One region of the Photobacterium ganghwense genome, then DNA from elsewhere that is predicted to be linked to it. Evidence: predicted binding sites of a transcription regulator. Region 1 holds the regulator's gene; the other holds the start of a gene.
The links. Region 1 encodes PurR, which represses purine synthesis genes. Its sites were predicted from a motif close to TNANGNAAACGTTTNCNTNA; they were not measured.

Region 1 (5,196 bases):
GGGCCTGATGAACTACTATGCCGATGATCAGGCACTGCGAGATCTGTCATTGTGGACATTAGGCTCACTGGCTGGCGCAACCTGGCCCGGCATCGCTCTGGCCTATATGACGCTGGCGCTGCTGATTGTTCTTTTTGATCGCCATGCCAACGCCCTGAATGCCTTTTTGCTGGGAGAAGCAGAAGCTCGTCACCTGGGTGTTAACGTCCAGCACCTGAAACGCAGCCTGATTCTGCTTTGTGCCGCTGGCGTCGGAGTGGCCGTTTCCCTGACCGGGGTGATCGGTTTTGTTGGCCTGATTGTTCCCCATATTTGTCGAATGCTGATCGGGCCGAACCACAAAACCCTGCTTCCGCTGTCCGCTTTGCTTGGCGCTTTACTGCTCCTGATTGCTGACATGCTGGCGCGCGTTGTCGCGGCACCGTCAGAGCTTCCTGTTGGCATCATCACCGCGTTAATTGGCGCGCCATTTTTCATCACACTGTTAGTTAAGCAAAAGGGCAAACTGTCATGAGTGACAACCCAACAACCGTGAACGCTTCGTCCTTTGCACGCCAGCCAGCAAATTCGGCCAACTGCTCGTCTTTGGTAACAAAGCCAATTGTGGTAACAGAGCCCGTAGCAGTCAGCGCCACGGGTTTGAACCTCAGTCTGGGCGACAAAGTGATTCTGGACGACTTCTCGATCGACCTTCGCTCAGGCGAGCTGACTGCACTGTTAGGCCCCAACGGCGCAGGGAAAAGTACCCTGCTGAAAGTTCTGTGTGGTGAACGGAGCGTGTCAGGGGAAATCTGCTATTTCGGCCGCAACCGACAAAACTGGCCACCCCATCAGCTGGCTCAGCATCTCGGCATCCTGCCGCAGCACAGCAGTCTGACATTTGCCTTCACGGCTGAAGAAGTGGTGGCTCTGGGGGCTTTGCCTCTCAATATCTCGCAGGCCCGTACCCGAAAAATTGCCAGTGAAAAAATGGCGCAGGTAGACGTGACTGCCCTGTCTTCACGTCTGTACCCGACCTTATCCGGCGGAGAAAAACAGCGGGTTCATTTTGCCCGCGTGCTGACACAATTAAGTCAGGCGGGCGAACAGTGCGTTCTGATGCTTGATGAACCGACCTCAGCGTTAGATCTGGCGCATCAGCACAACACGTTACGCGTCGCCAGAGACATGGCTCGGGCCGGCGCGGCGGTCATCGTCGTCATCCATGATCTGAACCTTGCTGCTCAGTACGCTGACCGGTTAGTTATCATGAACAACGGCAAAATCCAGGCAGATGGTAGCCCGCAGCATGCGTTAAGCGAATCGCTCATTGAAACCGTATATGGCTGGCCGGTATGCATCAGCCACCACCCGGTCGACGGCTACCCTGTCGTGTTACCGGCAGGTGAAAACGCAAACCGAAAAAAGGCAGAAAACAGAGCCGCTATTACTATCAATCAAACCTCGTGAAGCAGAGTGATAACGCCGCTTCAAGTGAAAAGACCACGGTTTTATAAGAGCGGAAACATCGTTGATTGAGCGAAATTAGTACCGGTTGTCGCGCAGCAAGCACAACCGGTATTTTTATTCCATGCAAACTGATTTATTGCAGGATATTAAATTTGTTTCAAATCAAGTTATTACCGTAACAATAAATTGCAGCGCAGAGCCTTGTTACAAGCAAAATATTGATAACTGTCAATAAATATCCATGACTTTGGCCAGAAACATTGCACTATTGGCCACACTCAGTAAAATGTGATCGCAAGCGATTAAACAATGCAAATGATCCATGCAACGCGTTTTATTAGCGCGGGTACGATTTTTTGTTATCAGAGATGAAGCCGCCCGTTCGAGATGCGGCCTTTTGGCGTTTCTGGTAATTCCACCTAACAGAATAGTGAATGGCATCCCTGACATCGCAACTCATCACTGTCCTCTTAGGTAATGCATTCAATTTAAAGGTCTGCGGACCCATTCACTAGAAGAATAACTATGGCAACGATTAAAGATGTTGCACGTATGGCTGGTGTTTCAACCACCACCGTTTCACACGTGATCAACAAAACACGCTTCGTGGCTGAAGCAACACAGAAGAAAGTTCTCGCGGCGGTTGAAGAGCTGAACTACGCACCAAGTGCCGTAGCACGAAGCCTGAAGTGCAATACAACCCGTACCATCGGCATGCTGGTAACCAAATCGACCAACCCGTTTTTCGCTGAAGTTGTCCACGGCGTTGAAGAATATTGCTACGGTGAAGGCTATACGCTGATTCTGTGTAACACCGAAGGTAACCTGGAAAAGCAAAGAGATTACCTGCGTATGCTGGCCGAAAAACGTGTAGATGGCCTGCTGGTGATGTGTTCGGATCTTGACGAGCAACTATTGGAACTGCTGGAGCGCCAGAAAGATCTGCCGATGGTGATCATGGACTGGGGTCCGGAAAGCCCGCACACCGATAAAATTCAGGACAATGCTGAACTTGGCGGCTACGTGGCAACCAAATTCTTTATTGAGCACGGCCACAAGGAAATTGGCTGTCTGACTGGCCACGCAGAAAAAGCGGCCTGTCGCGAACGCCTGAAAGGTTTCCGCAAGGCAATGACAGAAGCCGGACTAGACATCAATGAAGACTGGATTCTGGAAGGTGACTTCGAATGTGAATCTGCGGTAAAAGCGGCCAACACATTTATGGCAATGGAAAAGCGTCCAACCGCGATTTTCTGCTTCAATGACATCATGGCGATGGGCATGATCAGTACATTTGAGCAAGCCGGTATCCGTGTACCTGACGATATGTCGATCATTGGCTACGATAACATCGACTTGGCACCGTATTTTTCACCGCCACTGACCACTATCCACCAGCCTAAACGCCGTTTGGGTAAGAGTGCGGTTGAGATTCTGATGGATCGCGTGAAGAACAAAGAACACGAGCATCAGGTTTTTGAAATGATACCAGAACTGGTCGTTCGCAAATCAGTGCGTAACCTGAACAGCTAATATGCATAACTTGATGACAAATGTATGACAAACCGGAGATTTTTATCTCCGGTTTTTTTGTACCACTTTTGACTTAAACAGTAATAAATTCACAACATTAGAAGTATATCACTATAAAAATTGTGAGATATTACTGGGAGCAATATCACACTTTAAAAGTTGGGAGCAAGTTCAAAATAATCTTCTGAGATATGCTTTAGGTGTCACGAACAAGGCAAACCTATCGAAAGGTAGGGACGCAAAGCTTCCGGCCTAAGAGTAGGCAGTTTTATTTTTAAAGCAGTCAACTTATGGTAGCGGGGTTGCCGATGGATATAGCAGATAACATCAGGAAATAATTTCACTTTTCCCTGACAGTTCGTTTTACAACTCTGCTATTCTTGAATCCTCGCTCGTTGTTAGGTGACCTAGTAACAATTCACCGAGAAGACGCATGGACAAACCAGTACTCAAAGATTCATTACGCCTTTTTAATAATTTCGATAACGTCAAATCACGCTCAATGTTTGGCGGCTTTGGCATATTTTCTGGCGAAACAATGTTTGCACTCGTGGTAAATGACAAACTGCATTTACGGGCGAATGCCGACAATGAAAAGGAATATAAATCCGCAGGAATGAAACCTTATGTATATAAGAAACGTGGCTTTCCTGTTGTAACCAAACATTATGCCATTCCTGAAGAGTGGTGGGACGATACTGATAAAATTCTGGCTCAGGCGAAATTGTCTTTATCTGCCGCTAAAGCAGATAAAGAAATAAAAAATAACACCTCTCCCAATCGAATCAAAGATTTACCCAATCTTCGCCTGGCGAATGAGAGGATGTTGAAAAAAGCCGGAATAACCACAGTGGATGAGCTGTATGAAGCCGGTGCCCTGAATGCGTATAAAGCGCTACAGAGCACTCATGAAGGCGAAGTAAGTATCGACTTACTGTGGGCTTTGGAAGGAGCAATCAGTGGCAAGCACTGGTCTGTTATCCCGAAAGAGCGGCGCTCAGAACTTCTTGCGAAATTAAGTTAATCGCAACCTGACACATATAAAAGAGATCTTCGGATCTCTTTTTTATTCCCAACATATTTTTGGCTCTGCAATGACAGAATAATGTCATTCCCTGTCAAACATTGAATTAACTCACAAAGCTGCTTATTAATTCGGCAACACACTTTTATTCAATGAGGGCAATTGTAGAATTAGCCGGATGTAAAACACCGGAGGTTATATGAACTATTCCCAACCTTTCCCAGGACAAAATGAACAGATGTTCAAGGATAAGTTTGGCAAATGGCCACGCCTGATGCGAGCGGTGGTTCTTATTAGCCTGCTTCCGCCTGTGGTTGTCTATTTATTGGTCAGCCAACAAGTGGCTTCACCGGTGGCTATGCATGATGTGTTACTGTCGATTACCGTGTTAAACGTCACTTTATTCGTCTGGGGACTACTCCTAAAAATCCGCGCTAGAAAGTATTGGTATCGTAATTACCATATTGGTAAAACCATGTTGTTGTCTGTCGCCCCGATTATCGCTTGTGGCTATATTCTGATCACCGATGCACCAAGCAGTCGCAATCAGGTGGCTAACCAGCCGCAATCCATTCCTGTACGAATTTCCATCGATCAATCCTGATTTCTACTATTTTGATTAGCGACTGAAATTTTTTACCTCTTTATCAGGTCTTTGTCTGATATTTACCGATAAAATGATCCATGATCTTTATATTGGACTCAGACAGTTACACGACACACCGACGATAAAGAGGTTCCTGTGCGTATTCCGGCTAAAAAGCGTTACTCCGTTCTGATCAGACCCCTGCTCTGGCTCCAACAGCGGCACTTCGGCAAAGTGCTGAATCCTGCTTTACTGTGGGGTAGACGTCCGCCTTTATTCTGGCTGGTCGCCGGCTTTTTTGGTTATCTGGATCGCCGTTCTTCTCCCCTCTCCCCTGTGATTCGCTCGCTGGTGTGTGTCCGGGTCTCCCAACTCAATGATTGTGCCTTCTGTGTCGATGCCAACGGCATGCGACTGGCAGAACGTTGCCAGTCTGTCGAGAAAATCAAAGCGCTGGCACATTGGCAACAAAGTGAACATTTCGATGAATGTGAACGTGCCGTTCTGACCTATGTGGAAGCCGTCACTGTCACCGGGCAACGAGTCACGGATTCCATGCTGGTTAGTCTTAAACAGTGGTTCGACGAAGATGCCTTAGTAGAGC
Region 2 (5,196 bases), 660 kb from region 1:
GCTATGAGCAGGCAAATCACCATGTGCTGATTCAGTCCGGTGTACTGGAAGTGGAATGCCGCGAGCAGTTGCAGGCTTTCTTCCGGCGGCGGCGAGCAGAGAAAAAAGCAGAAAAACTGGCCCGTCGCGCTGCAGAGCAGGCAACCGATCAGCAAGACAGTGATAAGCAGAACCGCTCTTAGTGATGGATGGTCAGTAAGGCTTGTTGTCGCGCTCACCACAAGACCAACTGAATGGCACCGTATAAACAAACAAGGGCTCAAATGAGCCCTTGTTTTCGTTGTGCCTGATATCGTCACGTACCCGAATAAGGTGATAGCGTCTGAATGGTGGTGCGCCGGTGCGTTAGTATTTCTGTGCACAGAACCTTAGCACCTTAGCACCTTAGCACCTTAGAACCTTAGAACCTTAGAACCTTGGACTTAACTGTGTCGGGTAACACAGGGTTACTCCGTACAACAGCTCAGGACAAAGTTGCGATGCCGCCAGTGAATTTTTTTTCGAATGTTGGCATGCAGGCGTTTACGGCGAGTTGCCGAGACCGCCATCCGCGTCCTCATTCGGTCAAGGGCTTTTTTCTTCGAAAACTGCATAGCGCCTCCTGCAAATATTTCTTTCCTGCCATACGGACTGTCCCGGTACGCAGGCTCCTTTTTCTGCAGTATCAGCGAAAATGATTGAGCTGTGGACCAGAATTATCCCGTATTGCTAGCGTGATCTCACTGAACTTGCTGTTTTTCATTGAAAGTAAAGGTCACGCGAGGGGGCTGGCCTGGGCTGGCTGTCGTCATGCAGGTTACAGCACTTTCAGGCCGCTAGTTTCACCAGACACTAGCGTTTCCTGCCAATAACGTCATCAATTGCCGTTTGATTTTCCATGGCAGGTCTGAAACTGGCGAATGGCCGGTAACCCCATTAGTTACTGGCCGTTTTGTTGGCGCTGATGTCCGGCAGCTCATCCGACGGTGTAGTGGACGGTGGCGGCGGAACGGGCAGCGTGCTCTGGCTTTCAGAGACCGCTGGTGGCTGGATGGTGTTCAGCCCGTCCACAATGGCAATGTCATCGGTTGGCGGCAGGCTGTGTGCCTGCTCATAACCAATAATGCTCTGGTAATAGCGGCGGATGTTTTCCACGTAGTTCAGGGCTTCATCACCCCGGGCATAGCCGTAGCGCGTCTGGGTGTAGAACTTACGCTTACGTAGCAACGGCAGCCGCTGTTTGACATCACTCCAGGCATCCGGGTTGCCGCCTTGTGATTTGGTCAGGCGACGGGCATCCATCAGGTGACCAAAGCCAACATTGTAAGAGGCCAGGGCAAACCAGACTTTCTCATGGTCTTCAATGCTGTCCGGGATCCGGGCGATGATTTTGCGCAGGTATTCCGTGCCGCCACGAATGCTCTGCTCTGGATCCAGACGATTCTTCACGCCTACAGCCTTGGCTGTCGGCAGGGTCAGCATCATCATGCCGCGGACGCCGGTCGGTGATACCGCCTGCGGATTCCAGTGCGATTCCTGATAGGACAGGGCGGCGATCAGGCGCCAGTCAAATTCCCCGGAATACTGCTGGAACAGATTTTTCCACTCTGGCAGTTTGTGATCCATGGCGCGCAGGAAGGCGCGGGTGTCAACATAGTCGAACTTGTCCACGTGGCCGAAGTACTTCTCTTCAAGTTTGGCCAGTTCACCGCTTTGTTTGATGTCGCCGAAGAATTCAATCAGCAGGGCATACAGGCTGTCGTCGTGACGCTGATTAACAAACCAGGCGATAGGTTCGTCTTCCGTCAGCTCTAATGCGGTCGCGATGTCCGGGTAAATACGCTGGTTCAGGGCGACATCAACCGAGTCTGCCATGGTGTAGTCCAGCTCACCTTCCGCCACCTGGCGCATCAGCTCGTCACTGTCGGTTTCGACAACGCTGTTCCAGGTCAGGGTAGGGTGCTGGAGTTTGAGGAGGTGAAGGGTCTTTTCGTGGCTGGAGCCTTTCACGACGGTCAGCACACCTTTGTTTTCGGCCAGATCTTCGATGCTACGCGGTCGCCATTGTCCTTTTTTATAGACCACTTTCTGGCTGGCGTAGTAGTAGGCCGGAGCGGCACGGAAATCGGCCAGGCGGTCGGCGGTCATGGTCAGCCCGGAGGCCAGGATATCCACATCGCCGCGCTTGAGGGTCGGGAACATGTTCGACAGGCTCAGCATCGGCTTCATTTCCAGCTTCACCCCCAGTTTTTTGGCAAACCGGCGGGCAAGCTCGTAGTCCAGCCCGGTCGGGCCATCGCTGCCGATGTAGTAGGAAAGCTGGTTATTGAGGGTGCCGACGCGAAGAACACCGTTTTCCCGAATACGCTCCAAATCTGTACGCGGAGCTTCCTGCCACAAGCAGCCGCTCAGAAGCAGGGTGCTTAGCAGTAAGGCTATGATATGTCTGACAGTGGAATGCGTTCGGAGATTGCTCAATTAACTATGCTCTCAGTATCTATCGGGCGTCCTTTATACCAAAGGTCATCAAATACGCAAAATCCTCGCCTGTATGACAGCAGTTTTTTGCGGTATGGGTATCCTGACAGGCTGTCAGAAAGGTCGGGCAGTATACCCGAAACCGGGGATGAGAATGAGGCATTTTCGTGGTTTTTTCGCGTGATCGAAAAAAAAACACGCAAACGGTTGCGTCAAGTGTTACGTCACAAAAAGATTTCCCTTATACTACGCCCCATCGCGACAAACTCGCCTCGTAAAATGCTGGCAAACGAGGTGGCATTGACGTAATTATCCCGGTCTTCGCTGGGGATTAGGCCAATATCACCTTCATTCAACTGCTAATCGAGAGACGTACGCACATGGAAATTTTGCGTGGTTCACCCGCACTGTCTGAGTTTCGCGTTAACAAGCTGCTAGAGCGCTGCCGCGAATTAGATCTGCCTGTGTCAGGCATTTATGCTGAGTTCATGCACTTTGCTGATCTGTCAGCGCCGCTGAACAAGGAAGAGCAAGACAAGCTGGCCAGCCTGTTAACTTACGGTCCTACGATTGCAGAACATGAGCCTTCCGGCCTGCTGCTATTGGTGACACCTCGTCCGGGCACCATTTCTCCTTGGTCTTCCAAATCTACCGACATCGCCCGTAACTGTGCCCTGAGCCAGGTTAAGCGTCTTGAGCGCGGTACGGCCTACTATGTTGACACCACGGCATCTCTGACAGATGACCAGCTGTCAGCCCTGAAAGGTCTGCTGCATGACCGCATGATGGAAGTGGTATTTACGGATCTGGATGCGGCTGGAGTGCTGTTTACGCAGGCTGAACCGGCCCCGTTGAAAAGCGTGGACATCCTTGCCGGTGGCCGTCAGGCGCTTGAGGAAGCAAACGTTACCCTGGGTCTGGCACTGGCGGAAGATGAAATCGACTACCTGGTGGACAGCTTCATTAAGCTGGGCCGTAACCCGAATGACATCGAGCTGATGATGTTCGCGCAGGCAAACTCTGAGCACTGCCGCCACAAGATCTTTAACGCGGACTGGACGATTGACGGGGTTGATCAGGCCAAGTCCCTGTTCAAGATGATCAAGAACACTTATGAGCAACATGGCGACTACGTGCTGTCAGCTTACAAAGACAATGCCGCCGTTATGGAAGGTTCCACGGTGGGCCGTTTCTTCCCGGATGCGACCTCCCGTCAGTACCAGTACCATCAGGAAGACGCACACATTCTGATGAAGGTGGAAACTCACAACCACCCAACGGCTATCTCGCCATGGCCGGGTGCATCAACCGGTTCAGGCGGTGAAATCCGTGACGAAGGCGCAACAGGTATCGGCGGTAAGCCAAAAGCCGGTCTGGTGGGCTTTACTGTCTCGAACCTGCGAATTCCGAACTTTGTTCAGCCATGGGAAACCGACTTCGGCAAGCCGGAGCGTATTGTCAGCGCGCTGGATATCATGCTGGAAGGCCCGTTGGGCGGCGCCGCATTTAACAACGAATTTGGTCGTCCTAACCTGCTGGGTTACTTCCGTACGTATGAAGAAAAAGTGGCATCGCACAACGGTGAAGAAATTCGTGGTTACCACAAGCCAATCATGATTGCCGGTGGTATGGGTAACATCCGTGCTGAGCATGTGCAGAAGAAAGAGATCCCGGTTGGTGCCAAGCTAATCGTGCTGGGTGGCCCGGCGATGAATATCGGTCTGGGTGGTGGTGCCGCATCTTCTATGGCCTCTGGCCAGTCGGCCGAGGATCTGGATTTTGCGTCAGTACAGCGTGAAAACCCGGAAATGGAACGTCGTTGTCAGGAAGTGATTGATCGCTGCTGGCAGATGGGCGATGCCAACCCGATTGCGTTTATCCATGATGTGGGCGCGGGCGGTATCTCGAATGCCCTGCCTGAGCTGGTGAACGATGGCGAGCGTGGCGGTAAATTCCAGCTGCGTGACGTGCCGAATGACGAGCCGGGCATGAGCCCGCTGGAAATCTGGTGTAACGAATCTCAGGAACGTTACGTGCTGGCTGTGGCGGCTGAAGATATGGACGTGTTTGATGCTATCTGTCAGCGCGAGCGTGCCCCGTATGCGGTGGTGGGCGAAGCGACTGAAGAGCGTCATCTGACACTGGAAGACAGCCACTTCGACAATACTCCAATCGATATGCCGATGGATATCCTGCTGGGCAAGCCGCCGAAGATGCACCGTGACGTGACCACGCAGAAAGCAGAAGGTCAGGCGATTGATCGCAGCGGTATCGATCTGGAAGACGCGACCCAGCGTGTACTGCGTCTGCCGGCTGTGGCCGAGAAAACCTTCCTGATCACCATTGGTGACCGTACGGTAACTGGCCTGGTGGCGCGCGATCAGATGGTTGGCCCATGGCAGGTTCCGGTAGCGGACTGTGCGGTGACTGCAGCGAGCTACGACACGTATCACGGTGAAGCCATGTCGATGGGTGAGCGTACGCCGGTAGCACTGCTGGACTTTGCGGCTTCCTCCCGTCTGGCTGTCGGTGAAGCGATCACCAATATTGCCAGCGCCGATATCGGTGATTTGAAACGTATCAAGCTGTCTGCCAACTGGATGTCTGCAGCTGGTCACCCGGGTGAAGACGCTGGTCTGTATGAAGCAGTGAAAGCGGTGGGCGAAGAGCTGTGCCCGGCGCTGGGTCTGACGATTCCGGTCGGTAAAGACTCCATGTCAATGAAGACCAAGTGGCAGG

Region 2: the regulator PurR is predicted to act here: its motif matches at 2,653-2,672, upstream of purL (phosphoribosylformylglycinamidine synthase).

The regions. Positions count from the first base shown of each region.
Region 1 is NZ_CP071325.1:2,017,692-2,022,887, forward strand. It holds gene FH974_RS09255 (FecCD family ABC transporter permease) at 1-514, shown strand, start outside; gene FH974_RS09260 (heme ABC transporter ATP-binding protein) at 511-1,449, shown strand; gene purR (HTH-type transcriptional repressor PurR) at 1,975-2,982, shown strand; cyclic di-GMP riboswitch class I at 3,186-3,292, shown strand; gene FH974_RS09270 (TfoX/Sxy family DNA transformation protein) at 3,416-4,006, shown strand; gene FH974_RS09275 (hypothetical protein) at 4,206-4,610, shown strand; gene FH974_RS09280 (carboxymuconolactone decarboxylase family protein) at 4,749-5,196, shown strand, end outside.
Region 2 is NZ_CP071325.1:2,677,425-2,682,620, reverse strand. It holds gene tadA (tRNA adenosine(34) deaminase TadA) at 1-182, shown strand, start outside; gene mltF (membrane-bound lytic murein transglycosylase MltF) at 916-2,457, opposite strand; gene purL (phosphoribosylformylglycinamidine synthase) at 2,838-5,196, shown strand, end outside.